DNA from 2 places in the Aurantivibrio plasticivorans genome. Region 2 is predicted to be linked to the other one. Evidence: predicted binding sites of a transcription regulator. Region 2 holds the regulator's gene; the other holds the start of a gene.
What was found. Region 2 encodes PhoB, which activates phosphate uptake and scavenging genes when phosphate is short. Its sites were predicted from a motif close to TGTCATAAANNTGTAACA; they were not measured.
Positions count from the first base shown of each region.

Region 1 (15,477 bases), 290 kb from region 2:
CCCGAATTTGAATTGCTTTCAGCAACCGAGTCTCTTCTGCCAAAACGGTGCGAAGCGGGCGGTCAAAGTATCGACGCATAAAACGCAAAATATCGCGCTTGGTTAGACCAATATCCATGGCGGAGAAGTAAATACTAGCTACATCTTTTACTAGCCAGCGAAAAGGCACTTTGTTTCTTATCTGCGCACGGTGCAAATCAACCAGATGTAAAATCGGATTTCTTAGGTCTTTGCCTTCCTGCTTTAATAAAAAGTGACAGATATAAAGATCACGATGATTAATACCGGCCTGATGAATTTGTCGAGCAATATCGGCGACTGCATGAATCAAGTGAAAGCGCTCAGTAAATACCGGAGGCTGCTGGGGCCAAGTTTCTGCATACTTGGCAAGAGACAATACCCCAGTTAATTCTCGTGTGATTAAAAATGATTCTTGTGAAGCAGGGTTAACCCCTCTCTCTCCAAAGGCAACAGGAGTTAACGTGTGAATATTAAGTTGATGAAGACAGTTAATTGCCTCCCACTCATTGCGCGCACCGATAACAGGCTTTTTCAGTTGGGACAAATTTTTTAAATACTCTCCCCAGCCGATTCCAGAATGATGTTTCACATAATAAACCGCATCGCCGAACTCAAAGCGCTGTGTTTTTCTGCCCTCTTTGTGCCTTACGACCTCGCCTGATATTTTTGCAACTTCATCAAATGCGTCTTTGTCTCCCCAGGCCTGAGCAAAGGGCTCGAATAGAACAATATCCATCAACCCTCCTTGCCCTTCGCAAACTGCGTTAGTAGTTTCGCCACTTGTTGCGGCCGGGAGTATATTTCTTCTCTTTGCGCAAATAATTTTCCGCGCTCACGCCACACTTGATCATCCTCTGCCAATACATCCTCAACCGCCTGTAGGTAATCACTGGGTGAAAAATCTTTTGCCAGCACCACCCCCATTTCAGCATCATCAATGAAGTGAGCGTAGCCACAGACCTCTGTCGCGATCACAGGCCGCCCTGCTATCATTGCTTCCAGCAAAACATTACCGGTGTTTTCTCGGTGAGCGGGATGCAGAACAACATCAGCAATTTGAAGCAACTGCGGAATATCATCTCTACCCCCTAAAAACCTCACGCTATCATTCACGCCCAGCCGCTTAGCCTGTAGAACAAAAGAGGCTTCTTTATCTTGGCCTGCAACCAACAAAATCGCTTCTCTATCTTGATGTTGCGGGGATTCAGCCCACTGAGCTAGCAACTCAATCGACCGTTCCAAGCCTTTAGTCTTGAAGCCAGATCCAATCGCCAAAAAAATTAATGTCGAATCATCTATACCCAGCTCTTGCCTTTTTCGCTTTTGGGCATCGAGATCACTTTGCCAAACTCGACGATTTGGGTTGATGCCTGGATTCAGCGTATGAAAACGATCATCGGGCGTGCGGTAATGTTTTTGAAACTGCCTACGCTCATTGGCAGAGACCTCCAGAACCTGTGTCTTGCTGTCACAAGAGAACACCGCAGCCTCATATTCAAGATATATTTTGCTGCGGAGCGTTTGACGGTAAAACCAACTGCGATCTTCGAAAGCTTTGGTCGCAAAACAAGAATCTCCAGCATAATAGGCGTCTAGAGCAGGAAACTTATTAAAACCCACAACCAAGTCATATTGATTTGCATTAACGACTTGTTGAAAGGCTCGCGAGAAATTTTTCATTTGCGCCGCATTGCGAAAGCCCGAAACAGGCAAGATCTTAACCGTTAGGTAATTCGGTTGTTCACCTTGCCACTGACTGCACAGCACATCCACTTGATCGCCTTGGCTTGCACAAGCTTTGGCAATAGCCAACATATTGCGTTGCATACCACCAAAGGAAAAATATTTAAAAACAACGAAAGCTAATTTCATTGTACGCGCTTAAATACCTTGGTATCACTGTGCGACAACACGTGATCCTGCAATGTCTTATATACCAGCTCAGCGGGAACCAGCTCAAAAGGTTTGTCGCTATTAAATTCTTGGGCATCCAGGCTCTTCGCACACAGGTGTGTTTGGTTTTCGCCATAGGCGCCAATAAGCTCCACATCTGTGGGCCCATATAGTGACAAGGTTGGTACATTTAACGCAGCACATAAATGTCCCAATCCCGTATCAACAGCGACCACACCGCTAGCTTTCGCAAGCACGCAGGCCACACCATGAATATTTAACCTGGGCAACACTTCCACTCCGTCGATGTGTTCAGCAATGCGTTTTGCCCGCTCTTTTTCAAGCTCGTTACCCCACGGCAAGCGAATGGAGTAACCATCGGCGATTAATTTTTTTGCTAACGTGCGCCATTGATCCTCGGGGTATAATTTTTCATCTCGCGCCGTTGCATGCAGGAAGACTACGTTGGCAGACTGCTGAGCGGCGCCCAAAAACTGCTGCCGATTCAATCCGTAGTCACCGCGATTTTGTGGAACGTCGTACCCCAACACCTGAGCAAATAATTGTCGAATTCGTTCAACGGCGTGCAACTCGGTACTCACGCTATATTTTTTGTGATAGAACCAACTGGCCATCGATTCTCGGGCCGACAATTTATCGTAACCAGCGACAGGGGCTTTCACTAACTTGGCGACCCAGGCACTTTTCAACAAACCCTGACAGTCAATCACAAGATCATAGTGTTGACGACGCAACTGATTTTTAAACTGCCGCCACTCGGTAGAGCCTAGTGTTTTTAAGATTGATTTTCGCCAGCGCCGAATAGCGACAGGAATAACATTGTCGACAGCCGGGTGCCAACTTGGAATTTCCGCAAAGCCTTCTTCTACAACCCAATCAAACACAATATCGGGTTTATGGCGTTTCGCATCGGTCAGCGCGGGCATTGCGTGAATAACATCGCCCATTGATGAAGTTTTTACGACTAAAACGCGCATCCAACTAACCTTCTATTTCTACAACATGCTGGCTAACAGCGTGCAAACTCTTCAACACCTGTTGCGGCTGAAGCTCTTGCAGGCATTTCAAATGTCCCTTTGGACATTCACGTTTAAAACATGGACCACAGTCTACCGGGATCGATTCCGTTATCACTCGCTCACCCAACGGTGGAGTAAATTCGGGCGAAGTTGAGCCATAAACTGCTACCAAGGGTTTTTGCAGCGCAGCCGCAATATGCATTAAACCTGAGTCATTGGCGACAACCGCATCAGCACGGGATAGCAAGTCAATCGCCTCGGCCAAGCTCGTTGCGCCTGCGAGGACGTGTGCTGATGTCTGCATATCTTGCGGCAAAAACCCTTTAATTTTTTCAGCAACAGCACGATCTTTCTCGGACCCCATTATCCAAACCTGCCAACCTTCTGATATTTTAGTCTGTGCAACAGCAGAGTAATGCGACTCAGGCCACTGCTTAGCAGGACCAAACTCAGCCCCAGGACACAAGGCTAGTACGGGTTTATCGAGATTTAATTCAAAATGTTCGAGCAACTTAGGAATCAATACATCGTGCGCAACCAATTTAGGCAGCGGCAACGGGTCAGGCAATGACGCCGCATTCGGCAACCCTAAGGCAACATAGCGCTGAACCATCAAAGGGTAGCGACGTTTATTCAGTAAGCGTATGTCATTCAACAACCCAAAACGCATTTCACCTCGCCAACCTATGCGTTTTGGTATGTTCGCAAAAAACGGGATCAACGCAGACTTCCAGGAATTCGGCAGCACAATACATTCTTGGTATTGGCCACGCAGGCCGCGGCCAATTTTTTTGCGCTCTGACCACATAAATTTGCCGTGGCCAATCGGCATATCCAGGCTTCCACGTATTTCAGGCATACGCTCCAGCAATGGACGTGTCCACGCAGGCGCAATGACATCAATCTCGCGATCCGGCTTTTGCTGTTTGAGCAATACAAATAAGGCTTGCGCCATAACCATATCACCCACCCAAGAAGGGCCGATAATCAACATCTTTGGATTATCATTGATTAGGTCATCAGTCTCGGAGGGGGAATTGTCTGTCATAAAACCTAAATGAAGTGTTGTTGTGGAAAGCGATTGACTGCTCGCCGAAAACCGTGATCTTGGAGAAGGGTTTTGAAACCCCGTAAATAACAAAGCCGCCTATGTTAGGCGGCTTATTAACTCATTACTATTTCGCAACCGGATCAAGCCAATGCGAATATTGGTCAAGACCACCTCGAATCAAATTAAAATATTGTGACTGCAACACCTCGGTAATTGGGCCACGACGACCTTCGCCGATTCGACGCCCATCCAACTCACAAATCGGTAATACCTCGGCTGCAGTACCCGTGAAAAATGCTTCATCAGCAACGTAAACTTCGTCGCGCGTGATACGCTTTTCGATAAGCTTATAGCCGTTATCTTCGATCAGTTTGATCACTGTATTTCGTGTAATGCCATCCAGGCAAGAGGTCAACTCAGGCGTATAAACGACTCCGTCGCGAACGATAAACACATTTTCGCCACTACCTTCTGCCACGTAGCCTTCTGGATCAAGCAGCAACGCTTCTTCACATCCGCTATCTAACGCTTCACGCAACGCCAACATCGAATTGATGTAATGTCCGTTGGCCTTCGCCTTACACATAGAAATATTCACGTGATGACGGGTGTAGCTTGAAGTGCGCACCTTAATGCCTTGCTCTTTAGCCTCTTCGCTCATGTAACTGGGCCATTCCCACGCCGCAACGATGACGTGAGTTTGCAAATTATCTGCACGCAAACCCATGCCTTCAGAACCCAAGAAAGCCATAGGCCGGAGATAACCTTCGGTTAATTTATTTTCTCTCACGACGAGTTTTTGCGCTTCGTTAAGTGTTTCTTTGTCGAAGGGCATATTCATCATCATGATATGTGCGGAACGAAAAAGACGGTCAGTATGCTCTTTTAGGCGAAAAATACAGGTACCATGCTTTCCGGCATCATAGGCACGCACACCTTCAAAAACACCCATACCATAATGCAACGTGTGGGTGAGAACGTGGGTTTTGGCATCGCGCCAGTCCACCAGTTCGCCATCCATCCAGATGACGCCGTCACGATCAGCAAAGCTCATGTAATGCTCTCTTTATCATTTCTAAAATTGAATTAGTTCAGCTCGTCGCGAATCTCAGCATCACCGAACAGTGATTCCCAGATAGCCAATACTGCCTTTCTCTCCGCGACAAAGTGATCACCATCGACTACATTAGGCTGACCTTGTAGCGCTAAACGATGCACAGCTGACCGGTAGGTTTTATAGGCTTCGATGAGTTGTGTCCCGTGTTCAGCAGACACTAACCGAGCTTCTTCAAGCGCGCCGAGAATGCGAATATTGTCAGTAAACTCAGTCAGCGCAGGGTGTTGATGCGCCCAAGCTAAAACCGCGTATTGAACCATAAATTCAATATCGACGATACCACCGGGACCGTGCTTAAGATGGAATTTGTCGGCCTGATCGCTTGGTGTAGCCGCTAACTGTTTTCGCATCTTTTCGCGCATAGAAACGACTTTGGATTTCAACTCCGCAATGTCCCGAGTTTCGCACAAGATGGCGTGGCGCAGTGCCCGAAACCTCTCTTTCACTTCGGCATTACCTGCGACAACCCGGGCCCGCAGCAGTGCTTGATGCTCCCACACCCAAGCATTGTGGCGCTGATACTTCTCAAACGCCGAAAGAGAACTGACTAGCAACCCCGAGTTGCCTGATGGACGCAACCGCATATCCACCTCATAAAGCTGGCCCGAGATGGTTCGCGTATTGAGGATATGAATAATCTTTTGCCCCAGACGGGTAAAGAAGGTGGCATTATCGATTTCCTTGGGGCCATCCGTCGTGAGCATTGGGTCTGCATCGTGAACGAAGACTAAATCCAGATCTGAGCCATGGCCCAGCTCGATGCCCCCCAGCTTGCCATAGGCGAGGATGACGAAGTCCTTCGGGTCAACCTCTTGGGAACCTGGTCGGGACAGTTCGCTCACAGCCTTACTCGGCTGGCCATAGCGACTCACCATTTGCTGCCACGCCAGTTCTAGCACATGCCTTAAAACCACTTCGGCCAAATTTGATAAGTAATCACTTACTTTCATCAAAGGCAGTACCCCTACTACCTCACACGCCGCCACACGCAAGCCATGAGACAGACGAAAATGGCGTAGCGTTTCCATATGAGACTCAAGGTCATGCCAACTAAGGCGCAGCACCTGACGGCGCAATTCATCCTGCAACACCGCCATATCGGGCGGCGAATAGAGCACTCTGACATCCAGCAACTCATCTAAGAGTGCCGGATACTTTGCCAGCTGATTAGCAATCCACGGACTCGCCGCACATAACGTAGTCAGCTGGCGGCGAGCCGAGGGATTTTCAAGCAATAAAACAATATACGCACTGCGTCGCGCCACCGCTTCCAACACCAGGCAGATGCGTTTCAGAGTTTCGTCTGGATGCTCCACACCGCAAAGGTCTTCGAGCAAAACCGGCATTAACGAGTCGAGCCGCTCGCGCGCGGCAGCCTGCATACTCAACACAGGTCGAGATTCTCGCAGCGCATTCAGCGTAACGACCACAGACTCCGCTTCGAGCATGCCTTGAGTGGCAAGAAAGTTCACCGAGGCATTATCATCCAATGAATGACGCCAGATCAGCGACCATTCCGGGGCCAATTGAGGCGCATGTTCATCAGACTTCTCTTCTGCAATTACCTGCTGGAACTGTTGGTGGATCAATTCTCTATGACGATCCAAATCGTTGAAAAATGCATCGACATCGTCAAAGCCCATTAACCAAGCTAGTCGAAATTGATCAATGTCATCAACCGGTAATTGCTGGGTTTGCCGATCCTGAAAGGCTTGTATTACGTGCTCAGTATTGCGTAAAAATACATAAGCGTCTGACAGTTGCTGATCCATCCCAACCGGCAAGCAGCCATCCTCTACCAATAAAGGTAATACGCTTTGTAAGCGACGCTCCTGCAAGTGAGTATCGCGACCACCACGAATTAATTGAAACACCTGCACGATAAATTCAACTTCCCGAATACCACCTGCACCTAACTTGATGTTTTCCTTTAGGCCTTTACGAGCGACTTCTTTATTGATTAACGCCTTCATCGAACGCATTGCATCAATCGCTGAATAGTCTAAATATTTTCGATACGTAAACGGCAACAACATTGACGATAATTGATTCGCATACTCCTTTCCGGCACGGCAGGTCACGTCGTTAACCGGTTCGTTAGCCAGTTGTTGCAGTAAGGCATCATCGGTCATCGCCACCACGCGTGCCTTGATCATCGCGAAGCGCTCCCATTCGCGTCCTTGCGTTTGGTAATAATTTTCTAAAAAATCGAAATTCGTCGCCAATGGTCCGCTTTGCCCCCAAGGGCGTAGGCGCATATCCACGCGAAACACGAAACCATTTGCATCCAGTACATCGAGCGACTTAATCACTCGCTGCCCCAGGCGAATAAAAAACTCTTGATTCGTCAGTAACTTTTGTCGCTGTGGCACCGTGCTTACGGTTTCTCCCGCTTCGGGAAACGCAAAGATAAGATCAATATCTGACGATAAATTGAGTTCAAACGCACCCAGCTTGCCCATCCCCAACACCAGAAAAGGTTGCACTTCACCCTTTTTACTTACTGGCAGGCCATGCTGTTTCACCAAAGCTCTATAATGAAAATCAGCTGCGGTAGAAATCGCGGCGTTAGCAAACCACGATAATTCATTAGTCGTTTGCTCCATTGAGTTCATTCGGTTCAAATCGCGCCAGATAGTGCGCAGCATGAATTGTCGACGAGCAGCCCGAAGTGCTTTATCAAGCGCCACATCACTGTCAGCATTTTCGGTAAACATTTTTAGAAAAGCTTGCACGCTGCTATACGTCGAAACCACTTCTAAAGGTAAAACTTTGCAGAAGAGAAGATCACGTAAGCTGTGAGGTTTAGACAAGCAAGTGCTAGAGAAAAACTCGCTACCTACCACACACCGTGATAATTGACGCCGGCGTGTTTGCGATAATCCATCAGTAACCGATTGACGCACCTCCTCATTCTCAACAGACCGCCATTGAGACTCAAATTGCTCTAACTGAGAATGAAAAACAGATGGAATAGAGTCAGAAACCAACATATAAACGACACCCTACTATGAACGAGTGCTGACTAAAAAGAGGGGAATGCACCGAGCTACGCAGTCATTCAGAACAAGAAAGGGCTTGTCGAGTGCAATAGTTTTTGCACAACAAGCCCTATGCGACAGCATATTTAATTATAGTTGTTAGCGGCAGGTGCCACGCGCATGACTTCTTCAATCGTCGTTTGGCCAGCCGCCACTTTCTGTGCACCCGCTAATCGAAGTGTTCGCATACCTTCTTTCATCGCTTGTTTACGCAACGCGTTCAGCTCGCACTCTTCACTGATCAGCTCTTTTAACGGCTCGCTCAGTGGCATCATTTCATATAACCCGACACGGCCCATGTAACCAGTATTACGGCACTCCAAGCAGCCTACAGGCTTATAAATAGTTTCCGGTCCAGGCGCTTTCCACGGTCGCACTAGTTGATTCCATGCGCTTTGATCAAGCGCTACTTCTTCTTTGCAGTGAGGGCACAACGTTCGCACCAAACGCTGCGCAACAATGCCTAGCAGTGTCGATTTAATTAAGTAATGTGGGACACCTAAATCGAGCAAGCGCATGAGCGATGTAGGCGCATCATTAGTATGCAACGTGGATAACACTAGATGTCCTGTCAACGCCGCCTGAATTGCCATTTGCGCAGTTTCAAGATCGCGAATCTCACCCACCATAATAATATCGGGATCTTGACGCATTAGCGTGCGAACACCGGCTGCAAAATCTAACCCTATGTTTGGTTGCACCTGAGTTTGGTTGAAGGACTCTTCAACCATCTCGATCGGGTCTTCGATCGTACTGACGTTTACTTCCGAGGTGGCAAGCTGCTTCAAAGTGGAATACAGCGTTGTTGTTTTACCTGAACCCGTTGGCCCAGTTACCAAGACAATACCGTTGGGACGTGTCACCATATTTTGCCAACGCGCGTAGTCTTCGCCTGTCACACCAAGCTCCGCAAATGTTCGCAACAACACATCAGGATCAAAAATCCGCATCACTAACTTTTCGCCAAATGCAGTCGGTAGCGTTGATAAACGCAGCTCCACTTCGCTGCCATTTGCGCGTTTAGTTTTAATACGCCCATCTTGAGGCTTGCGTTTTTCCGCAACGTTCATACGCCCCAAAATTTTAATGCGGCTCGTCACCGCGTTATTGACCGTAGCGGGAAGCTCATAAACTTGATGCAAGACACCATCTATGCGAAAGCGGACACGTCCCACATCCCGACGCGGCTCCAGATGAATATCACTGGCACGCTGATCGAACGCGTATTGCAATAACCAGTCAACAATATTAACGATATGCTGATCGTTTGCTTCAGGGTCGCCACTCGTACCCAATTCCAACAATTGCTCAAAGTTGGTGACATTCGACGCTTGCTGCAAGCCAGAGGCACCACTGACCGAGCGCGATAAGGTATAGAACTCGACCATGTAACGCTCAAGGTCCGCGGGGTTCGCAACGACGCGCTTCACTTGACGACGAGCGGTGTGCTCCAGCTGTGGAATCCAGGCAGTAACAAACGGCTGCGAGACGGCAATGGTTACCTCATCGCTATTGGCGGCAATACACAGAATGCCATGACGCTTCGCGAACGCGTAAGACATGACGTCGGTGACAGCAGCCACCTTAACTTTCAGGGGGTCGATATGGGCTAGCGGCAAGCCTGATTTCTCGGCAAACCACTGGGAAAGCGTTTCAATATCTAAATGCTTGGTGGGGCGAGTCTGATCGGCAATTTGCTCGCTAGCGACGTACACCAATGGGTGCATGGCGGCTTGCTCTCGCGTACGCGTCGCACCTGCCAGCAGGTTCGCGTCTTCGTTGCTCATTAGCCCGTCAGACACCAGATCATTCAACAGACTTCGCAGATCGACAACTCTATCTGCGGCCACCGTTTCACTCATAATTCACCTTGCCATAATTGAGCAGCGCCGAACCCACCCTATGAAGACTCACAACCTCTTACCAGTCGAGATCGCATGCATCTTCATTGTAGCTTGTCCTGACCGCAAGCTGTATAACCCTCAGTGGGGTGCGACATTCACTCAATGGTGAAAAGAGCACAAATTGGGGGCGCGATACTGAAACAATTTTGTCATAATCCGCACCGCAATATCGACGCCTACAACACAATTCAGACGTAACACCACAGGAACTGAAGACATGGCCATTAACAACCCGCTTTCGAGCCTTTTTGGCAAGTCACCGATAAAGCCAATGCAAGACCATATGACCGTAGCCTGCGGCGCAGCCAGTGAGCTGGTAGGGTTCTTTGCCGCGGTGATTGCCGACGACTGGGACACGGCCGCTGACATTCAGCAGCAGATTGCAGCGCAAGAGAACCAAGCAGACGACCTAAAAAAGAATCTTCGTCTCCACCTGCCAAAGAGCCTTTTCCTCCCCGTCCCCCGATCAGACTTGCTAGAAATCCTGTCGATGCAAGATGCCATTGCAAACACCGCCCGCGATATCGCAGGCATCATGCTGGGCCGCAAAATGGCAATTCCCGCCGCTGTACAGCCATTAATGGTGGAATTTGTACAATCAGCTGTGGACGCTTCCGCTCAAGCACTGAAAGCCATCAATGAGCTAGACGAGCTGTTAGAAGCCGGGTTTGCGGGGAGAGAAATCACTATCGTTGAGCAACTCATCGAAGAGCTAGACGCCTGTGAGCATCGTGCTGACAAGGTCGAGATAGACATTCGCGCCGCATTGTTTGCCGTCGAAGACGACCTACCACCAGTCAAAGTGATGTTTCTGTACCGCGTCATCGAATCAATTGGCGATTTATCCAACTGCGCCCAAAAAGTAGGTAGCCGCCTACAACTATTGCTCGCCAGATAACACATAACTACAGATATTTTTATTGGGAGAAGTCAGCATGTCCATTCTTGCAGAGTACGGTACGCTACTCTTAGTACTCGCATGCCTATTTGGCGTTTTTATGGCTTGGGGTGTTGGTGCAAACGATGTCGCCAATGCCATGGGCACCTCGGTCGGCTCAAAAGCATTGACCATCAAACAAGCGATTTTTATCGCGATGATTTTTGAGTTTCTCGGCGCCTACCTCGCCGGGGGAGAAGTAACTTCCACCATTCGCAAGGGCATCATCGACCCGGCCTTATTGGAAGGCCAACCCGAGCTCTTGGTCTACGGAATGATTTCTGCGCTTTTGGCCGCTGCGACCTGGTTATTAGTCGCCAGTATTTGGGGCTGGCCGGTGTCCACCACACATTCAATTGTGGGTGCTATCGTCGGTTTTGCTGCAGTCGGAATTTCTGTGGACGCGGTCTCCTGGGGAAAGGTTGGCAGCATCGCTGCTAGCTGGGTTGTGTCCCCGATACTCGCAGGTTCTATTTCCTTCGCGCTATTTAAAAGCGTGCAGAGCCTTATTCTCAACACGGCTACCCCTTTTGCAAACGGTAAAAAATACATTCCCGTCTACATGTTTGGTGTAGGCTTTCTCATCGCCATGGTCACCATCCTCAAAGGCTTGAAACACGTCTTTAAGGATTCGGGCATTAAATTAAGCTTCTGGGAAGCCACAGGCTACTCGATCATCGTCGGCCTAATCATCGCGATTGTTGGCGTGGTTTTGCTGAGCCGGATTCGCGAGGAAGACTACTCTACTGAGCAGAACCGATTTGGTGGTGTTGAAAAAATCTTCGCGATCTTAATGATCTTTACCGCCTGCGCCATGGCTTTTGCCCATGGCTCCAATGATGTTGCCAACGCCGTAGGCCCGCTTGCAGCGGTTTATAGTGTGATATCTACCGGTGTCGTTGGCGCTAAAGCGATGATGCCTAGCTGGATTCTGCTATTAGGCGGATTAGGCATTGTTATCGGTTTAGCAACTTACGGCTTTAAAGTCATTGCCACGGTTGGTAAAAAAATTACCGAGCTCACACCGAGCCGAGGCTTCGCTGCTGAACTCGGTGCCGCAGGAACTGTGGTTCTGGCTTCAGGAACAGGGCTACCAGTATCAACCACACATACCTTGGTTGGCGCCATTTTGGGGGTCGGTCTTGCTCGTGGTATTGGAGCACTAAACTTGCGCGTTATCGGTACCATATTTTTATCCTGGATCATCACGCTCCCTGTTGGGGCCACACTATCGATCCTATTCTTCTTTATTTTTAAGACAGCACTGTCCTAACACTCTTACTCTTGTTCTTTCCTAGCATTTACGATGCTCGGTGATCCAATCATTCTCGGAGTCAGTACACATAAACTCGTGCGCTTGCTCCGAGAAGATGGGATACACTGTCAGCTATGAATTCGATTGCTCTCTATACTCAACGATTGGCACAACTTGTAGCCAAGCCTTCTGTTTCCTCTGTCTCTCCAACATGGGACATGGGAAACCGTGACGTGATTGATCTCTTGGCGGGCTGGTTATACGACCTTGGCTTTGCCGTCGATATTCAAGGTATTCCGGGCAAACCCAATAAAGCGAACTTAATTGCTACCCGCGGCTCCGGTCCTGGCGGCTTGGTGTTATCAGGGCATACTGACACTGTGCCCTACGATGAAAACCGCTGGCAACAAGACCCTTTTTCACTTAAAGAACAGGGCGGCAAACTATTTGGGCTTGGCGCTACCGACATGAAGGGGTTTTTTCCCGCTGTACTCGCCGCCTGCGATGAATTTGCCAACACGTCCTTCGAGCAACCGCTCATCGTTTTAGCTACCGCTGACGAAGAAAGCTCCATGTCAGGTGCAAGATTATTAGCCGACACCGGGCTACCCAAAGCCCGCTATGCGGTCATTGGAGAGCCAACCGGCTTAAAACCCATCTACATGCATAAAGGCATTATGATGGAAGCGATCCGGATTCAAGGTTTAGCGGGACACTCCTCTAATCCCAGCCTGGGGTTCAATGCGCTCGAAGCAATGCAAATGGTAATGACAGAGCTTTTGGCTTTTCGACGTGACATGCAGGAAAAGTATCGCAACCCTGGTTTTGAGGTGGATGTTCCAACCCTTAACCTCGGCCACATTCACGGCGGCGACAACCCAAACCGCATCTGCGGACACTGTGAATTGCATTTCGATCTTCGACCACTACCAGGCATGGATATCGATTCGCTTAGGGCTGAGGTTACTCGGCGAATTTTACCCATTGAACAAACGACCGGGACGTCGATCAGCGTTGAACCACTTTTTGAGAGTGTTCCCCCATTCCAGGAGTCACACGATTCTCCGTTGCTTCAATCTCTGGAAAAACTGAGCGGTTATGCAGCAGAAAGCGTTGCCTTTGCTACCGAGGCGCCTTTTTTAAAATCTTTGGGGATGCAAACTATGGTGTTTGGCCCAGGTTCTATTGACCAAGCGCACCAACCCAACGAGTTTATCGATCTGCAGCAAATCGAACCGGCGATCTTTATGTTGAAGCAATTAGTTCAGCAGTTTTGTGTGCAGAAACAACCGCTGATTCATTCCCTCCGTTGATACGCTTGTGTTCACGCACACCTTCTAGGAGGTTGCAGTTTGACTATATACCGGCGTTGGGTGTTAACTATCGTTTTCTCCACAATACGACCAACTAAAGTGATTGGCAGTGAATAACGAATCGTCTTTTATTCAATGGTTTCGCAACGCGTCTCCTTATATCAACGCACACAGAGGCAAAACCTTTGTGTTGATGCTGCCTGGGCAGTGTTTTGAAAGTGATAAATTTCACCACTTAGTCAGTGACATTGCATTACTCAACAGCTTGGGTATTCGTTTAGTCATTGTGCACGGCGCACGACCACAAATAGATGAACAGCTTGCCCACTCAAACATCACCTCGAGTTTTCACAATGGTGTTCGTATTACCGAAAGCGCTCATATTGCTGATGTGTGCGAAGCGGTTGGCTCGCTCCGCTTTTCAATCGAGGCCGCATTGTCGGCGGGGCTGCCAAATTCCCCCATGCAGGGAGCCCACATTAAAGTTATCAGCGGTAATTTTGTTACGGCCAAACCCGCTGGGGTAATCGACGGCGTTGATTATCATCACACGGGGAAAGTGCGTCGAATTGATAGCTACGCAATTAACCACACTCTTGAAAAAGGTGCCGTGGTATTGGTATCTAACCTTGGTTTTTCTCTGACCGGAGAGGTGTTCAATCTTAGCTACACTGAGGTTGCCACACGAATAGCGAGCGCGTTAAATGCCGATAAGCTGATTGCATTCAGCGATACGCTAGGCATCACCGAACAGGGTGGAGACTTACGCCGGGAACTCAGTTTGATCGACTGCCGAGAAGCAATAGATAACACACACGATGGCGACATATGTAAAACCAGTTTACAAGCCTGTTATGAAGCGTGTAGCCAAGGAGTACCTCGGGCGCACATTATCAGCTATCTTGAGGATGGCTCGCTGCTGTCTGAACTATTCAGCCGTGACGGTTCCGGCACCATGGTATACAACGACCATTACGAAACCCTGCGAGACGCGACGATCGAAGACGTAGGTGGAATACTCGAGCTATTGGAACCACTCGAGGCACAAGGCACACTCGTACGCCGCTCTCGAGAATTACTTGAAAACGAGATTTCGCAATTTAAAGTGGTCGAAAAGGACGGCACCATTATCGCCTGCGCCGCCCTGTACCCCTTCGATGGGGATATGGCAGAGATCGCCTGCGTCGCCACGCGCAGCGACTACCGCAATCAAGGGCGCGGTCGAGTTCTACTCAAGCAAATCGAAAGTCAGGCAAAAAAAGCGAACATCAAGACACTGTTTATCTTGACCACACAAACTGCTCACTGGTTCATGGAAAATGGCTTTGTCGAAGGCTCTCCCTCGCAACTACCTCAAGACAAGCAGCAACTTTACAACTATCAGCGACGTTCGAAAGTATTCGTCAAAGCTATAGGCTAAATAGCTCAGCTTTCTTTGGGGCCACTTAGCAATCAGGGGTCGTTCTGGTATTCTTAGCGCCCCTTTTTATTTGTCCGTTATCGAGGTCGACATGCCCCAGTATCGCTCTAGAACATCCACAGCCGGACGCAACATGGCTGGCGCTCGCGCACTCTGGCGAGCCACCGGAATGAAAGACGACGATTTCCATAAACCTATTATTGCAATCGCGAATTCCTTTACGCAATTCGTACCCGGGCACGTCCATCTTAAAGACCTTGGGCAACTAGTCGCTCGTGAAATCGAGAAAGCCGGTGGGGTTGCCAAAGAGTTCAACACCATCGCCGTCGACGACGGTATCGCCATGGGGCATGATGGCATGCTGTACAGCTTGCCCTCCCGTGACATCATTGCCGACTCTGTCGAGTACATGGTCAACGCGCATTGTGCTGATGCGCTCGTTTGTATATCTAACTGCGATAAGATCACCCCCGGAATGCTTAACG
Region 1 covers NZ_AP036020.1:4,032,681-4,048,157, forward strand. Annotated here, with positions in the region: gene rfaP (lipopolysaccharide core heptose(I) kinase RfaP) at 1-757, opposite strand, end outside; gene ACZ5NB_RS18175 (glycosyltransferase family 4 protein) at 757-1,893, opposite strand; gene waaC (lipopolysaccharide heptosyltransferase I) at 1,890-2,912, opposite strand; gene waaF (lipopolysaccharide heptosyltransferase II) at 2,917-4,002, opposite strand; gene ACZ5NB_RS18190 (branched-chain amino acid transaminase) at 4,130-5,059, opposite strand; gene glnE (bifunctional [glutamate--ammonia ligase]-adenylyl-L-tyrosine phosphorylase/[glutamate--ammonia-ligase] adenylyltransferase) at 5,092-8,115, opposite strand; gene tfpB (type IV pilus assembly ATPase TfpB) at 8,250-10,025, opposite strand; gene ACZ5NB_RS18205 (TIGR00153 family protein) at 10,285-10,965, shown strand; gene ACZ5NB_RS18210 (inorganic phosphate transporter) at 11,003-12,277, shown strand; gene argE (acetylornithine deacetylase) at 12,394-13,572, shown strand; gene argA (amino-acid N-acetyltransferase) at 13,682-14,992, shown strand; gene ilvD (dihydroxy-acid dehydratase) at 15,084-15,477, shown strand, end outside.
Region 1: ACZ5NB_RS18205 (TIGR00153 family protein) is a predicted target of PhoB. The motif match lies at 10,204-10,221, and genes of this name have one in related genera.

Region 2 (15,477 bases):
TCTGAGATTGTTGGTGGTGCTGCGGCTATTTCCTCCTAACCTAGCCGGCGACGTTAATCACAGAATTGAACGAATTTTTAAGAATTTAAGAGGAACCTGAGATGAGTAGCGGACATATCGTACAAATTATTGGTGCGGTTATTGACGTTGAATTTCCACGCGACGCAGTGCCTGAAGTTTACGAAGCACTAACCGTTAGCGATAAAGGTTTGACGTTGGAAGTTCAACAGCAATTAGGCGACGGTGTTGTACGTACAATTGCCATGGGTTCTTCTGAAGGTTTGAGCCGTGGATTGAGCGTTGAAGCCACTAATGCACCGATTTCTGTACCAGTTGGTTTAGAAACTCTTGGTCGCATCATGGACGTATTGGGTAACCCAATCGACGAATGTGGTCCTATCGGTGAAAAAGAGCGTGCTTCTATTCACCGTGATGCCCCTGCATACGACGAGCTTTCATCTTCAGCCGAGCTATTAGAAACCGGTATTAAAGTTATCGACTTGGTATGCCCGTTCGCTAAGGGTGGTAAAGTTGGTCTGTTCGGTGGTGCGGGTGTTGGTAAAACCGTAAACATGATGGAACTGATTAACAACATCGCTACTGAGCACAGCGGTTTGTCTGTATTCGCAGGTGTTGGTGAGCGTACTCGTGAGGGTAATGACTTCTACCACGAGATGCAGGAAGCCGGCGTTGTTAACGTTGAAGAGTTCTCAAAATCTAAAGTGGCCATGGTTTACGGTCAGATGAATGAGCCACCCGGTAACCGTCTTCGCGTTGCATTGACTGGTTTGACCATGGCTGAAAAATTCCGTGACGAAGGTCGTGACGTTCTACTGTTCGTTGATAACATCTATCGTTACACACTTGCGGGAACGGAAGTATCTGCACTTCTCGGCCGTATGCCTTCTGCGGTAGGTTATCAGCCTACGCTTGCTGAAGAAATGGGTGTACTCCAAGAGCGCATTACTTCAACGAAGATTGGTTCTATTACCTCTATCCAAGCGGTATATGTACCAGCGGATGACTTAACGGATCCGTCGCCTGCAACAACGTTTGCTCACTTGGATTCAACTGTAACGCTAAGCCGTGATATCGCAGCAAAAGGTATTTACCCTGCGGTGGATCCATTGGATTCAACGTCACGTCAACTTGATCCATTAATCATTGGTCAAGAGCATTATGATACTGCGCGTGGTGTACAAACCGTATTGCAGCGTTATAAAGAACTTAAAGACATCATTGCTATCTTGGGTATGGACGAGCTGTCAGAAGAAGATAAGCAAGTTGTTTATCGCGCACGTAAAATTGAGCGATTCTTATCACAGCCTTTCCACGTAGCTGAAGTATTCACTGGTTCACCTGGTAAATACTGCTCGTTGAAAGACACCATCGCTGGCTTTAAGGCGATTCTGAGTGGTGAGTTGGACGATATGCCTGAGCAGGCTTTCTACATGGTTGGTACCATCGAAGAAGCCAAAGAAAAAGCAAAATCAATGAAGTAACGCTTCATTGATTTGCCGCTCCGGCGGTCTCAAAGAGCTAGTAGTTTAACGACCCCAAATCGTACGAGATAATACAAGATGGCTATGACAGTACACTGCGACATTGTCAGTGCAGAAGAAGAGATTTTCTCTGGCCTAGTAGAAATGGTAGTCGCCCAGGGCACACAAGGTGAGCTTGGCGTTTCATACGGTCACGCGCCGCTAATCACAGGTGTTGAACCTGGCCCTGTGCGAATCAAAAAGCAAGGCGGCGAAGTAGAGATCTACTATCTATCTGGTGGTTACTTGGAAGTGCAGCCTTACCGCATTTCCATTTTGGCGGATACTGCACTTCGTGCTGATGATATGGACGAAGCGGCAGCGATGGAAGCCAAGAAAGAAGCTGAAGATGCATTGCTTAATCAAACAGGCGAGTTTAATTACTCCAAGGCCGCGGCACAGCTCGCGGAAGCTGCAGCTCAGCTTCGAACAATTCAGCAAATACGAAAAAAAGCGGGTAAATAACCCGCTTTTTTTTCCTCTCGAATTCAGTCGATTCCGACAAAATACGTTCTGCCAGTATTAAGCGATAATTCCCACACTCCGTCGTTTTTACACGGAAAGTTAACGGTCTATTCGTTACTATTTAGCACTTAACCGTTTTGTACTTAAAATATTTGGATTGCGATCTACTTGAATAGGAAGCGCCCCGCTATGCTTAACATTGTTGTTCTTGCGGCCGGAAAAGGCACGCGAATGAAATCCTCTCTTCCAAAAGTTTTGCACCCAGTTGCTGGTAAACCTTTGCTAGGGCACGTGTTGGATACTAGTAGAGAGCTAGCGTCAGGTGAAACCATCAATGTAGTTATTGGCCACGGTGCGGAATTGGTAGAAGAACGACTAGCTGCTGATGACATCCGCTTTATTATGCAAGCAGAACAACTGGGCACCGGCCACGCCGTCCAACAAGCCCTTCCCTACTTTGATGCTGAAGCTACCGTGCTGATTTTGTACGGCGATGTGCCACTAATAAAGAGGGAAACACTAGATTCACTAGTGTCTAAAGTCTCTGAACAATCTCTCGGCTTGTTAACCCTCAACCTCGAGAACCCAACGGGTTATGGTCGTATAGAACGCAATGATGATGGCGATGTGATTGCCATCGTAGAGCAAAAAGATGCTAACGAGGCGCAGTTAAGAATCAACGAGGTCAACACCGGTGTCATGGCTGTTTTCGGTAAACACCTTCAAGAATGGCTTCCAAAGCTCTCAAACGACAATGCCCAAGGTGAATATTACCTTACGGATATTATTGCCCTCGCCCAACAATCTGGAATCGCTATTGAGACGGAGCAGCCTAACGCCGAATGGGAAGTGCTTGGTGTGAACAACCGTGCTCAGCAGGCTGAGCTCGAGCGATTCTACCAACAAGATCGAGCACAACAGCTAATGACAGACGGCCTTACTCTGCTTGACCCTAATCGATTTGATGTGCGCGGTTCATTGTCTGTTGGGCAAGATGTCGTGATTGACGTGAACTGTGTTTTTGAAGGCGAAGTGACTCTAGGAAATGGCGTTTCAATTGGACCAAACTGTGTAATCAAAAACGCCACTATTGGTGATAATAGTACCGTTAAAGCCCACAGCATGTTAGAAGACGCTAACCTGGCAGCTCAATGTGAAGTTGGGCCATATGCGCGATTACGTCCAGGTGCCACCTTAAAGGACGGTGCCAAGGTGGGTAACTTTGTCGAAATCAAAAAGACCACAATGGGGGTTGGCAGCAAAGCTAACCACCTGACCTATCTGGGTGACGCAACAATCGGCGATGGCGTTAACATTGGCGCAGGTACCATTACCTGTAATTACGATGGTGTCAATAAGTTTCAAACCGAAATATCTGACGGAGCCTTTATAGGCTCAAACACAGCATTAGTTGCCCCAGTAAAAGTAGGCACTAACGCTACGGTCGGTGCTGGATCAACAGTTAACAGCGACGTACCGGACAAACACCTCGCTGTGGCACGGTCGAAACAACGTAATATTGATGGATGGCAACGCCCCGAGAAAAAGAAATAACCCAGCGAATAACTAACGCTTTACCGTGAATACAGGCGAGCCAGGGGGTTTAAGAAGTAATGAACCCACCTGTCACCTTTCTATTTTCATTTTAGTTTCGTTTTGTTAGAGTATCTTTCGTTTTGAAAGATAGTAAGCCTGCTCGATGACTAAACGAAACACCCAACAACGCCGACGCTCTATCGTTGAATGCCTGAACCGGGATGGTGAAGTGAGCGTTGAAATGCTAGCCACTCAATTCTCTACGTCGGAAGTCACGATTCGAAAAGACCTTGCTGCACTTGAAACCAACGGTTTGTTATTGCGCCGCTACGGTGGCGCAGTGCCTATCCCAAAGGAAATGAATGATCCGGCTAAATACGATCGTTCCAGCGATACCAAGCGTGCGATTGCTAAAGCGGCAGCCGAGCTTATACGGGACCACAATCGCATTATCATTGATAGCGGCAGCACCACGACAGCAGCACTGATTCCTGAGCTTTCCAGTAAACAAGGGCTAGTCGTAATGACCAACTCGATTGCTATCGCCGCGTCCATTCGCGAGCTTGAAAACGAGCCAACTATCTTGATGACAGGTGGTACTTGGGATCCCAAATCAGAAGGTTTCCAAGGTCAGTTAGCGGAACAGGTGTTGCGATCTTACAATTTTGACCAGTTATTTATTGGTGCAGATGGACTTGATTTGGAGCGTGGCACTACAACTTTTAACGAGCTATTTACTTTAAGTGGCGTTATGGCAGAAGTATCTCGTGATGTCATCGTCATGGCCGAATCCGAAAAAATTTCACGCAAAATACATAACGTCGAACTACCGTGGACATCTGTCCAAACGTTAGTGACTGATACCGGGATTACTAAAGAGTCAATTGACCGATTAAAAGCGCATCAAGTTGAAGTGATTTGCGCTGAATAACCGGATTAAAAATTTGAACACATACAGTTAAACGGAGAACACTATGTGTGGCATTGTTGGCGCTGTTGCGCAACGTAACATTACAAAAATTTTGATCGAAGGCCTCAAGCGCCTTGAATATCGTGGATACGATTCTGCTGGAATTGCAGTACTCAATAAAGAAGGCGAGCTTCAAGTTCTTAAGGCTGTGGGCAAAGTTAGTGAGTTGCAAACGGCTATCGACAATTCACCGACAAAGGGTGGTGTTGGTATTGCTCATACACGTTGGGCAACTCACGGCAAACCCAGTGAGGTGAATGCGCACCCTCACATTTCCGCTAAAAGTGATGTTGCCGTCGTCCACAACGGCATTATCGAAAACTATTTGGAATTGCGACAGCAGTTAGAAAGCGAGGGAATTTCTTTTCGATCAGAAACAGATTCGGAAGTACTCGCACACTTAATCCGCAAACTGTTAGATCAAGGTGAAACATTACTCAGTGCTGTTCAAAAAACCACAAAGCTGTGTGAAGGCGCGTACGGTATTGCCGTGACCGCAGTAAACGAACCTCAGCGTTTAGTTGTTGCACGTAGTGGTAGTCCACTTGTGATTGGTGTTGGTATCGATGAAAACTTCATTGCGTCAGACCAGCTCGCTTTACGCCAGGTAACAGACCGCTTTGTTTACTTAGAAGAAGGTGATATCGCTGATATCACCTTGGAAAACTACACCATCTATGAACCCAATGGTGAGCCAGTTGAACGAGAGGTTGTACAATTAACCGATAGCGTTGAAGCGGCAGAACGTGGTCAATATCGTCACTACATGATGAAAGAAATTCACGAGCAACCGAGCGTCATCGCCAATACATTAAACGGTCGTATTGGTAAAACCCGTGTCTTGGAAGAATCGTTTGGTACCAATGCAGCTGAAATTTTTGAAAAAGTCGAGCACGTCCAAATCGTAGCGTGCGGGACTTCTTATCACTCAGGTTTAGTTGCTAAGTATTGGCTAGAAGATTGGGCAGGCCTGCCCTGCTCTATCGAAGTCGCCAGTGAGTTTCGCTACCGCAAAACGGTGACGCCCAAGAACTGCTTGTTTGTTACCATCTCTCAATCCGGTGAAACAGCCGATACCTTAGAAGCATTACGTGTCTGTAAAGCGTCGGGTTACATGGCGAGTTTGACTATCTGTAATGTCGCCAACAGTTCGTTGGTTCGTGAGTCAGATTTACGCTTAATGACGTTGGCTGGGCCAGAAATTGGTGTTGCGTCGACAAAAGCTTTTACGACGCAGCTAGTAGCGCTGCAATTGTTAGCTATCGTACTAGGGCGTCGTCACGCTGTTAGCGCAGAACTGGAAGAAAAAATGGTAACAGCACTTCACCAATTGCCCGAGCTTTGCGAAGAAGTAATAAAACTCGATCAAGCGATTGAATTAGTCAGTGAAGATTTTGCGGATAAGCACCACGCGTTATTTTTGGGCCGGGGTGTGGAATATCCTATCGCTATGGAAGGTGCACTTAAACTTAAAGAAATATCCTATATCCACGCAGAAGCCTACCCTGCAGGTGAGTTAAAACACGGTCCTCTCGCTCTTGTCGATGCGGATATGCCAATTGTGGCCGTTGCACCGAGTAATGATCTCCTAGAAAAAGTGAAATCTAACCTCCAAGAGGTGCGAGCACGAGGTGGTAAGTTGTTTGTGTTTGCAGACGAAGCAGCAGGCTTTACAAATGATGAACAAACCAAAGTTGTTCAATTACCTCATGTACCTCAAAGCGTTGCGCCAATCGTCAATACAATTCCTTTACAACTCCTGTCTTACTATGTGGCAATCCTGAAGGGTACTGATGTCGATCAGCCGAGAAATTTAGCTAAATCAGTTACCGTTGAGTAGCGAAAAGCCCAGTATTAAAAAGCCGCAACAAGTGCAGCTTTTTAATACTGGATGGTGAGATGGTGATTTTGGATGTAGCTAACGTAAACTAACTACTTTCATTGGGTTTTAGCGTTAAGCGTAGAATGCTATAGCCTAATATACCTGACAGCAGCGACCCAAATAGTATGCCCAAGCGTTCGTCAAAAAACTGATTAACACCGGTTTGTTCAAACGCTAAACCAGAAATAAACAAGCTCATTGTAAAGCCGATACCGCACAGTGCGGATATACCGTAGAGCCCACTCCACCGCATACCTTTAGGCAATTCCGCGAACCCGAGTTTAATTGCCAGCCAGCAGCAACCAAAAACACCGATTTGCTTACCTATGAAGAGGCCTGCAGCGATACCGAGAGGTATCGGATGAAGAAGGCTGTCGATTCCCATACCGATAAAACTCACACCGGCATTTGCGAAAGCAAAAATGGGAAGAATTAAAAATGAAACAGCGGGCGCTAGACTATGCTCGAGCTCTTTAAGTGGTGACTTGTAGGTAAACTTAGATTTGTGAGGAATAAACATGGCCAACGCGACACCGGCCAAAGTGGCATGAACACCGGACTTTAAGAGAGACACCCACATAACAAGGCCAATCAACAGAAAGATACTGGTATCTGCGACTTGTTTCCGATTGAGAACAAATAGCACACAGCAACACAGCGCGGCGAAAGCTAGAGCGGTCAATGAGATGTTGTCGGTGTAAAATAGCGCGATTATGACCACCGCTCCAACATCATCAAAAATCGCCAGCGACGCCAAAAATATTTTGAAGGTTACAGGTACTCTAGAGCCAAGGATAACCAATACGCCTAATGCGAAAGCGATATCTGTAGCGGCGGGAATAGCCCAGCCTTGCAATGCGAAAGCACTATCACTATTCAAGGCGTAGTAGCAAAGCGCTGGAACAAACATACCACCAAACGCACCTGCCAGGGGCAGGGCTATTTTTCGTCGGTCCGACAATTCCCCTTCGAGTAATTCATACTTTAATTCGAGCCCGACCATTAAGAAAAAGATCGCCATCAAGCCATCATTAATCCAAAGTAACAAAGGTTTATTAATCTCAAAGGTACCGACTTGAATAGCGACGGGGGTATCAATTAACAAATCGTAATAAGGATATAACGGAGTGTTAGCCACAATGATAGCGATTGCTGCTGACACCATGAGCAGTATACCGGGGGCTGAATCTTGTTTTAGAAACCGGGAAAGCATGTTCTCAGAAGAACTGTTTATCATTGAATTGTGGACTCCAATAAGAATAGAAAAAGTTTAGATACTAAGAATAATATACGGTTCCGTGAAGACCAAGGATCAACACAGAATTTGGTTAAAAGTCGATTCAAAGGTAGAAAGAGGAGACCCGTGAAATAACCCTAGACTATGATTAGCTATTTCACGTGACGGATGATTAGTAGAGATCAATTGAGTCTTCTCAACGTAGATCTCTAAAAACTACTTAACGGTAATCGTAATCTTTTCTGAAAGCACCGGCTTATCGTGGGGTTTATGGATATGATCGCCCAGTAGTAGCTGCAACGTATGGGTGCCCGGTTCAAGTGTCAGCATGGTTTCAGTTTGGCCACCGCCGAAATGTTTAACTTGGTCTGTGGAAGGTAGAGATTGTGAAACGTCAGGTAGTTCTTCCAAGTTAATCAATAAATGATGGTGACCTGTATTGTCTTTTACGACGCCTGCGGGTGCCACGCCCATTCCCGAAAGGCCGAATACGATTTTGACGGGTGAAGTTACTGTATCGCCATTTTGTGGGGTCACAAAATACACCTTAGCCCCTTCTGGCGCTTTCGATGTTTCTGCCAGTGTGACGCAGGAAAAAGTAGCCATTGTGCTAGCGAAAAGACCAATGAAAAAACGGCGTGAGACAACGATTGTTTTTCTCTTAACTCGTAGCATGTAAACCTCCTTGATTAGTGATTAAATGGTTTAAAGAAAACTGCTAAGTGCTTCCTCGGCTTTGGGTTGAAGTGCAGACACATCGGCACCAATGCCATTCACGCGATAGAGTTGTATCGCTGATGACGCGCCATGTTCCTGTGTGAGCTGGCGCATCTCGCTTACCCAGCGCTGCGCATTGCTAACACTGTTAGCATTTTTAGCCCAAGTATGCTCGGCGATCTCGGCATGTGCCGCGAGGGTATCTTTGTCATCTGCACCTACAATGACTGCGGTATTGACATGGCTCGCTGCCAACCATGCGTTGACATCGAGCTCAACTTTGACGATATTTTTTTCCTTCTTGCCTGGCCACGCCGCCATGCGATATCTAGCCGCCATGCCATTCGGCCATTGAACATCCTCATAGGGAAATGCAAACCAATCGGGTTTCACTAACACAGCCCCGTTAACTTTCTCTGGGTGCACGATAACGAACCGGTTCACAAACTGTGCGCCACCTTCTAAACCGACCATGTAAAACTGCTTTTCAAAGCCGCGAATATTCTCTTGGTAATACGCCAGTATTTGTAGGACAAACTGGTCCGCATTGACATATCGTCCAAAAAGACCGCGATAGCCAAATTGATGTGGGCCGTCTGTTTTAACGCCAAAGTTAGCATCGAAAAAAACAGGGGCAACCAGCAGCATGCCGTGTTGTTCCGCAAAAGGTAGCCACTTACTAACGATATTTGCGACCGACTGTGATTCTGGTAAACGTTCGTCTAGTTGACCGTGGGCTAACACTAAGATAGGTCCACCAACTTTAAAGCTTTTCGCACGGTACTGAACAAACTCACCACCTTCAACTTTGCGCAGTACCGCTTGACCACGACTTGCTTGAAATTCCTTTTGTATCTTGGCAGCCCGCTCACGCTGCGCTACTGAGCTACCCGCCTCTGGCATAATTTTGGGGGGTGGTGTATCGGAGTAGTGAACGTGGCCACGACTGTCGGTCCAACGATAGATTTCTGCGATTGTCTTCGCGTTATAGACCAAGGAAAGGAGGATGAAAATACCGATGAGGAGTCGCATAGCGAAAATGGCCTTCATAAAGACGAATATGATGTGAGAACTCAATAATAGCAAATGCTAGCGTTAATTGGCGGTACCTCAATCGAGTCTGTTCACTGGCGTGAGCTAACCATGATGACATTGATTTTGTACGCCAATCTGTTTTTCGAAAATAAAGACCTCACCTAGGGGTGTTACCCGAGATTCGACAGGCTGGAACCCCGCCTTATGATAGACGCTAATGGCCCGCGAATTGTCGACTAAAACATCGAGCCATAGGCGAGTAGCGGGTAAATAAGTAATGACGTAGTCTTCAATCGCCACCATTGCGAGCTGGCCAATACCTTGGTTTGGAGTCTTGACCACGATTCGACGAAGCTCGACGGTTTGCCGGGCGGCACTATAGACCAAGCAGGCAAACCCTAGCTGGCCGTCACTCTGGGTATCAATAATATTTAGATACAGGACTCCCGGCTTGCAGCGCTCGGCCAGATGCTCTTGTGTCGAATAGGGCTCAATGTAAGCATCGTAGCCACTAGATGTCTCTAGTTCTGCATAACTCGCGCAGTCTCGAATGCTGCCTTTTACAACCGCAATGTGCACAACATTACCTTAAGTGAGTTTGGTCTCTTCGCCTTCCGAGCGGCCAATGACTACCGCACAACAACTATCACTAAATACATTGACTGAGGTACGCATCATATCGAGCAAGCGATCGGTTACCATCAATAAACCGACTAACTCCAGAGGCAAATCCAATACCGTCATGATGACCATGATAGCGACCAAGCTAGCAGCCGGAATACCGGCTACTCCAATGGATGTGAGCAGCGCTATAATCACGACGATAAATTGCGTAGCAAACGATAAATCTCCCCCGTAAGCTTGAGCGATAAAAATGACCGCCACGCATTCATATAATGCGGTGCCATCCATATTGATAGTCGCGCCTAATGGTAAACAAAATGATGTCGTACGATTTGATACCCCGGCATTTTTTTCAACGCATTCCATCGTCAGCGGCAATGTACCCGACGAGCTGGCGGTCGAAAATGCGGTAAGCATTGCTGGTGACATTGCGCGAAAATGTTTTATTGGATTAACGCGGGCAATAAATTTTAGTATTAACGGCATGGTGACAAACATGTGTAGTGCCAGCGCGATAACCACGGTGACAAAAAACCAACCCATGATTTTTACTGCATCAAAACCGGTATTTGCAATGGTTTTCGCAACCAACCCAAATACACCAATGGGTGCAAACTTCATAATAAACAGTGTCACAGCCATCATGGTTTCGAATACGGCTTGCCAAAAATTGTGCAGTGTTGTGCGCAACTCGGGTTTCAGTCGCGTCATGTAATAACCAAATAATAAGCCAAAAAAGATAATGCCAAGCATCTGCCCTTCAGCAGCGGCGCTAACAATATTGGGTGGCACCATGCGGACAAAGACTTCGACAATATCGCCGGTACCTCGCCCATCGGCGCGAGCAATTTCTTTGGCGACTTCATCGGCAGGCACCAGGGTTAATTGATCACCCGCTGGCTGCCCGTCGATGACACCGGGCTGCATAATATTCACAACGGCTAAGCCTACAAGAATCGCCAGTAAGCTCGATATCATGTAAAACGCGAGGGTTTTTCCACCGAGGCGGCCAATATTGCCATCGCTCCCCATACCCGCGACACCGCAGATAATGGATGAAAAGACTAAGGGCACAATGATCATCTTTAAACCATTGAGAAACATGGTGCCAACAAAATTGAAAACACTATAGGTTGATACACCGAGTACCTGCGTCGACTGATCGGTGAGGCCGCCAGCGATAAATGCGAGAACGATGGCCCCTAAGATTTGCCAGTGCAACGGGATACTTTTCATGGACACTCCAACGCGTAAAAATCGAATGACGGCTTAAAATCGGTAACAAGCAATAGGGTCGACCTTAGGGCAAGCACGTAAATTTCACAAGTCTAGCCAGCCAATGTCCCTAAAATGGTATAGTGCCGCGATACATCGTCGTGATTATTGCTTCAACAAGCGCGACGATGTATCGCGCAAGAAGAATAACCACACAGAAACCACAACAACTTATGACCACGCTAACTCAAAAAATAAACCCGTATTGGCGATTAATGCGTTTTGATCGCCCTATCGGCACACTGTTATTACTGTGGCCTACGCTATGGAGCTTGTGGATTGCTGCGGGTGGTTTGCCGTCGATTAAAAACCTGGTGATCTTCGTGGTGGGCACTATTATTATGCGCGCCGCTGGTTGCGTGATTAATGACTACGCCGATCGCCATTTTGATGGCCACGTCGAACGCACACAACATCGCCCCCTGGCAAAAAAAGAAGTCTCTGAAAAAGCGGCTTTAACACTCTTTGCCGTGCTATGCCTGCTCGCGTTTGGCTTGGTTCTCCTGACTAACTCGTTAACTATTAAGCTTTCATTGGGTGGGGTGGCGCTCGCCATTTGCTACCCATTTATGAAGCGACACACGTACTTACCGCAAGTTGTTCTAGGCGCAGCCTTTTCCTGGGCTATCGTCATGGCTTTTGCTGCCGAGCGCGGAGAGCTGCCGCCAGAGGTATGGCTAATTTATACCGCCAATTTATTGTGGACTGTGGTGTATGACACCTTCTATGCCATGGTCGATCGGCGCGATGACCTTAAAGTAGGGATTAAATCTACCGCCATTCTGTTTGGGACAAATGACCGCGCCATAACCGCAGGCTTGCAGCTACTAACCTGCTTTGCGCTGCTTCTAGTGGGCCAGCGCTTTGAGATGGGAATCGCCTATTTCGTTGGGGTTGGTTTGGCCGCGCTATTATTTTGGTATCAACAATGGTTGATAAAGTTTCGCAACCGCAACGACTGTTTCAGAGCATTCCTCAACAACAACTGGGTTGGTGCCGTCATTTTTGCTGGAATCGCAGTGGATTTTGCGTTGGGCTAAGCAAATTCCCGGCGTTGTCATAAACTTGTAACCATCTCTTTATTAAATGGTAGGCTGACAATGACTAGTACACTGACCAGTAATACAGGCGACGTTATGCCCGATAAAACCATTCTAATTGTTGACGACGAAGCAGCCATTCGTGACATGCTCCGTGCTGCGCTGGAAATGGCTAGCTACCGCTGTTTGGAAGCAGAGAATGCCCAAGACGCACACAGCCTAATCGTTGATGAAGCTCCCGACCTCATTCTTCTTGACTGGATGCTACCCCAAACCAGTGGCATCGAGCTTGCGAGGCGCTTAAAGCGAGACGAAGTGACCGCTAACATTCCGATTATCATGCTGACGGCGAAAGGTGAAGAAGACAACAAAGTGCAAGGCTTGGAAACCGGAGCGGATGACTACATCACCAAACCCTTCTCCCCTCGTGAGCTTGTCGCACGCTTAAAAGCCGTATTGCGGCGTATCGATACCCCCGAAAAGCAAGACCCGCTGTGGGTAGATGGCCTCTGCCTGGATCCGGTTAGCCACCGCGTCACCATCAACTCTCGCCCCGTCGATATTGGCCCTACCGAGTACCGTCTGCTGGAATTCTTTCTCACCCACCAAGAGCGTGTCTACAGCCGATCACAGCTGTTAGATCACGTATGGGGTGGCAATGTCTATGTTGAAGAGCGCACGGTTGATGTCCACATCCGCCGCCTGCGCAAGGCGTTGCAGCAAGATGGCCACGAGCGTTATGTACAAACCGTGCGTGGGGCTGGCTATCGATTTTCAACGCAACTGCCTGAAACTGCCTAAAACTAATACAATAGAGTCCAAGGGAGGGGGTGATCCGCGTTTCTTAATGCAAAAGATCACTCAGCTATTGCAACCTCCCCAATGCGAACTAAGATTGCGGCTTTACTCAATTATTTAAGGCAGAACGTTTTGCACAGAGGGTTTAGCGCCGAGCTTCAGCGCGTATGCATTTTTACCGCCGTCGGTGTGGTAGTTGGCTTAATTATTGGCGAACTCGCCTGGACACTGATTGCCATTGGTGGCCTCTATATGGGCTGGACGCTGTGGCAAATTCGACGATTGGATCGCTGGTTAACTGCCCGCGAGCCGGGTCTACCACCGGATGCCAGCGGAATCTGGGGCGATATCTTTGACCGCATCTACCACCTCCAAAAGCGTCAAGGCCGTGAAAAGAAGCGCCTGCAATCTGTTATCAACCGGGTTGAAGATACCACCGCTGCCCTACCCGATGCCGTTGTGCTGCTTGACCCCAAAGGTGAAATCAGCTGGTGGAACGACAACGCGAGCCAGTTGCTCTCCTTACAGCCAATCGACAAAGATCAACCGTTGACGCACATTCTGCGTAACCCCGCGTTTATTCGCTATTTCGAAAAAGGTGATTACAAAGAACCCATCAACATCAGCGCACCAAGTAATGATGCTATTAAGCTGCAAATTCAAATTACGCGGTATGGCCAAGGCGAGCGCTTGATCGTGGTGCGTGATGTCACACGTTTATTTAAGCTAGAGCAAATACGCAAAGACTTCGTTGCCAACGTATCGCACGAACTCCGAACACCGCTAACGGTTATCAAAGGCTATTTGGAAACCTTAGGGGATTTTCTCAGCAGCGAGCGCGCGGAAAGTATTGCATCGACCTGGGTAAAACCCATCGCGCAAATGCAACAACAATGTAATCGCATGACACTGCTGATCAACGACTTAATTACCTTGTCGCGACTAGAAACCGAAGACCGCGATGCAAACCAAACCGCGGTATCTGTTAGAGCACTAGTGAATAATGTACGCAGCGAAGCGGAAGCGGTAGCAGGAGATGATTACAACATCAGCGTCGATTGTGAATGCGACGATGCGATTACTGGTATACAAAAAGAATTACACAGTGCGGTATCCAACCTCGTCATTAACGCCGTTAAATATTCACCCAAGGGTAGTGACATCAATATCCATGCGTACCGCGACGATAAAGGCTGTTACATAGCCGTCACCGATAACGGTATCGGTATTGACCCCATTCATATCCCTCGCCTTACCGAGCGTTTTTACCGTGTCGATACCAGTCGCTCGATAAATACCGGGGGAACCGGGCTTGGCTTGGCTATCGTTAAACACATCTTACTTCGTCATGATGCCCAGCTTCACATAGACAGTGAGCTTAACAAAGGTTCGACGTTTACCTGTCACTTTCCGATATCGCGCATCGCTCGCGAAGCCGCATAAACCCTGAGAAATAAGTGAATATCGTGTAGATTAGACGCGTAGCGCCAATGATGTGCAATTGAATCGAGGCGCTTTCGTTAAACACCGGGTTGTAGGAATAATCATGGCCAAATGGCAGCACTGCTTTGTTGATAGTATTTCTGCTATTGGGGCACAACAGTGGCAAACGCTTTTTGGCCAAGACTCAGTGTTTCTACGCTATGAATTCTTGCACGCTCTTGAACACAGTGGTTGCACCACAAAAGAAGCGGGTTGGCAGCCTCATCACCTTCAGATCATCGACAACAACACGACGGTTGCCATTGTCCCGATGTATATCAAAACAGACTCCTACGGAGAATATGTATTTGATTGGTCGTGGGCCGATGCTTATCATCGCTATGGTATCCCCTACTACCCGAAACTTGTCACCGCTATTCCATTTACACCGGCCACAGGAACACGCTGGGCCAAACTTCCGTCGGTGGATGACGCACACCTCATTAGCTATATCAGCACAGCAATTAACGCAGAAATAAAGTGCTTAAACGCATCGTCATGGCACTGCCTATTCCCCAATCAAGACCAATCCAATGTATTGCGTGAGCACAATACGCTTCAGCGCATTGGTTGCCAGTATCATTGGATAAACAACCATTACGCAAACTTTGATGATTTTTTAACGACCTTTAATTCGCGCAAACGCAAAAACCTCAAAAAAGAACGCGCCCGAGTAAAGGAACAAGGCGTAACGCTCTTGCGAAAAACTGGCGATGAAATTACAGAGCAAGAATGGGAAACGTTCTATCGTTTTTATCACTACACCTACTTAAAACGCAGCGGACGGCAGGGATACCTCAACAAAACGTTTTTTAAATCACTTTCCGATAATCTCAATGATGCGGTTATGATGGTAGTTGCTGAAAAAAATGCAG
Region 2 covers NZ_AP036020.1:4,323,449-4,338,925, reverse strand. Annotated here, with positions in the region: gene atpG (F0F1 ATP synthase subunit gamma) at 1-39, shown strand, start outside; gene atpD (F0F1 ATP synthase subunit beta) at 102-1,502, shown strand; gene ACZ5NB_RS19565 (F0F1 ATP synthase subunit epsilon) at 1,581-2,006, shown strand; gene glmU (bifunctional UDP-N-acetylglucosamine diphosphorylase/glucosamine-1-phosphate N-acetyltransferase GlmU) at 2,196-3,560, shown strand; gene ACZ5NB_RS19555 (DeoR/GlpR family DNA-binding transcription regulator) at 3,706-4,473, shown strand; gene glmS (glutamine--fructose-6-phosphate transaminase (isomerizing)) at 4,517-6,352, shown strand; gene nhaA (Na+/H+ antiporter NhaA) at 6,441-7,631, opposite strand; gene ACZ5NB_RS19540 (DUF4399 domain-containing protein) at 7,848-8,306, opposite strand; gene ACZ5NB_RS19535 (DUF4124 domain-containing protein) at 8,337-9,380, opposite strand; gene ACZ5NB_RS19530 (GNAT family N-acetyltransferase) at 9,486-9,962, opposite strand; gene ACZ5NB_RS19525 (dicarboxylate/amino acid:cation symporter) at 9,972-11,243, opposite strand; gene ubiA (4-hydroxybenzoate octaprenyltransferase) at 11,456-12,322, shown strand; gene phoB (phosphate regulon transcriptional regulator PhoB) at 12,419-13,123, shown strand; gene phoR (phosphate regulon sensor histidine kinase PhoR) at 13,205-14,563, shown strand; gene ACZ5NB_RS19505 (GNAT family N-acetyltransferase) at 14,667-15,477, shown strand, end outside.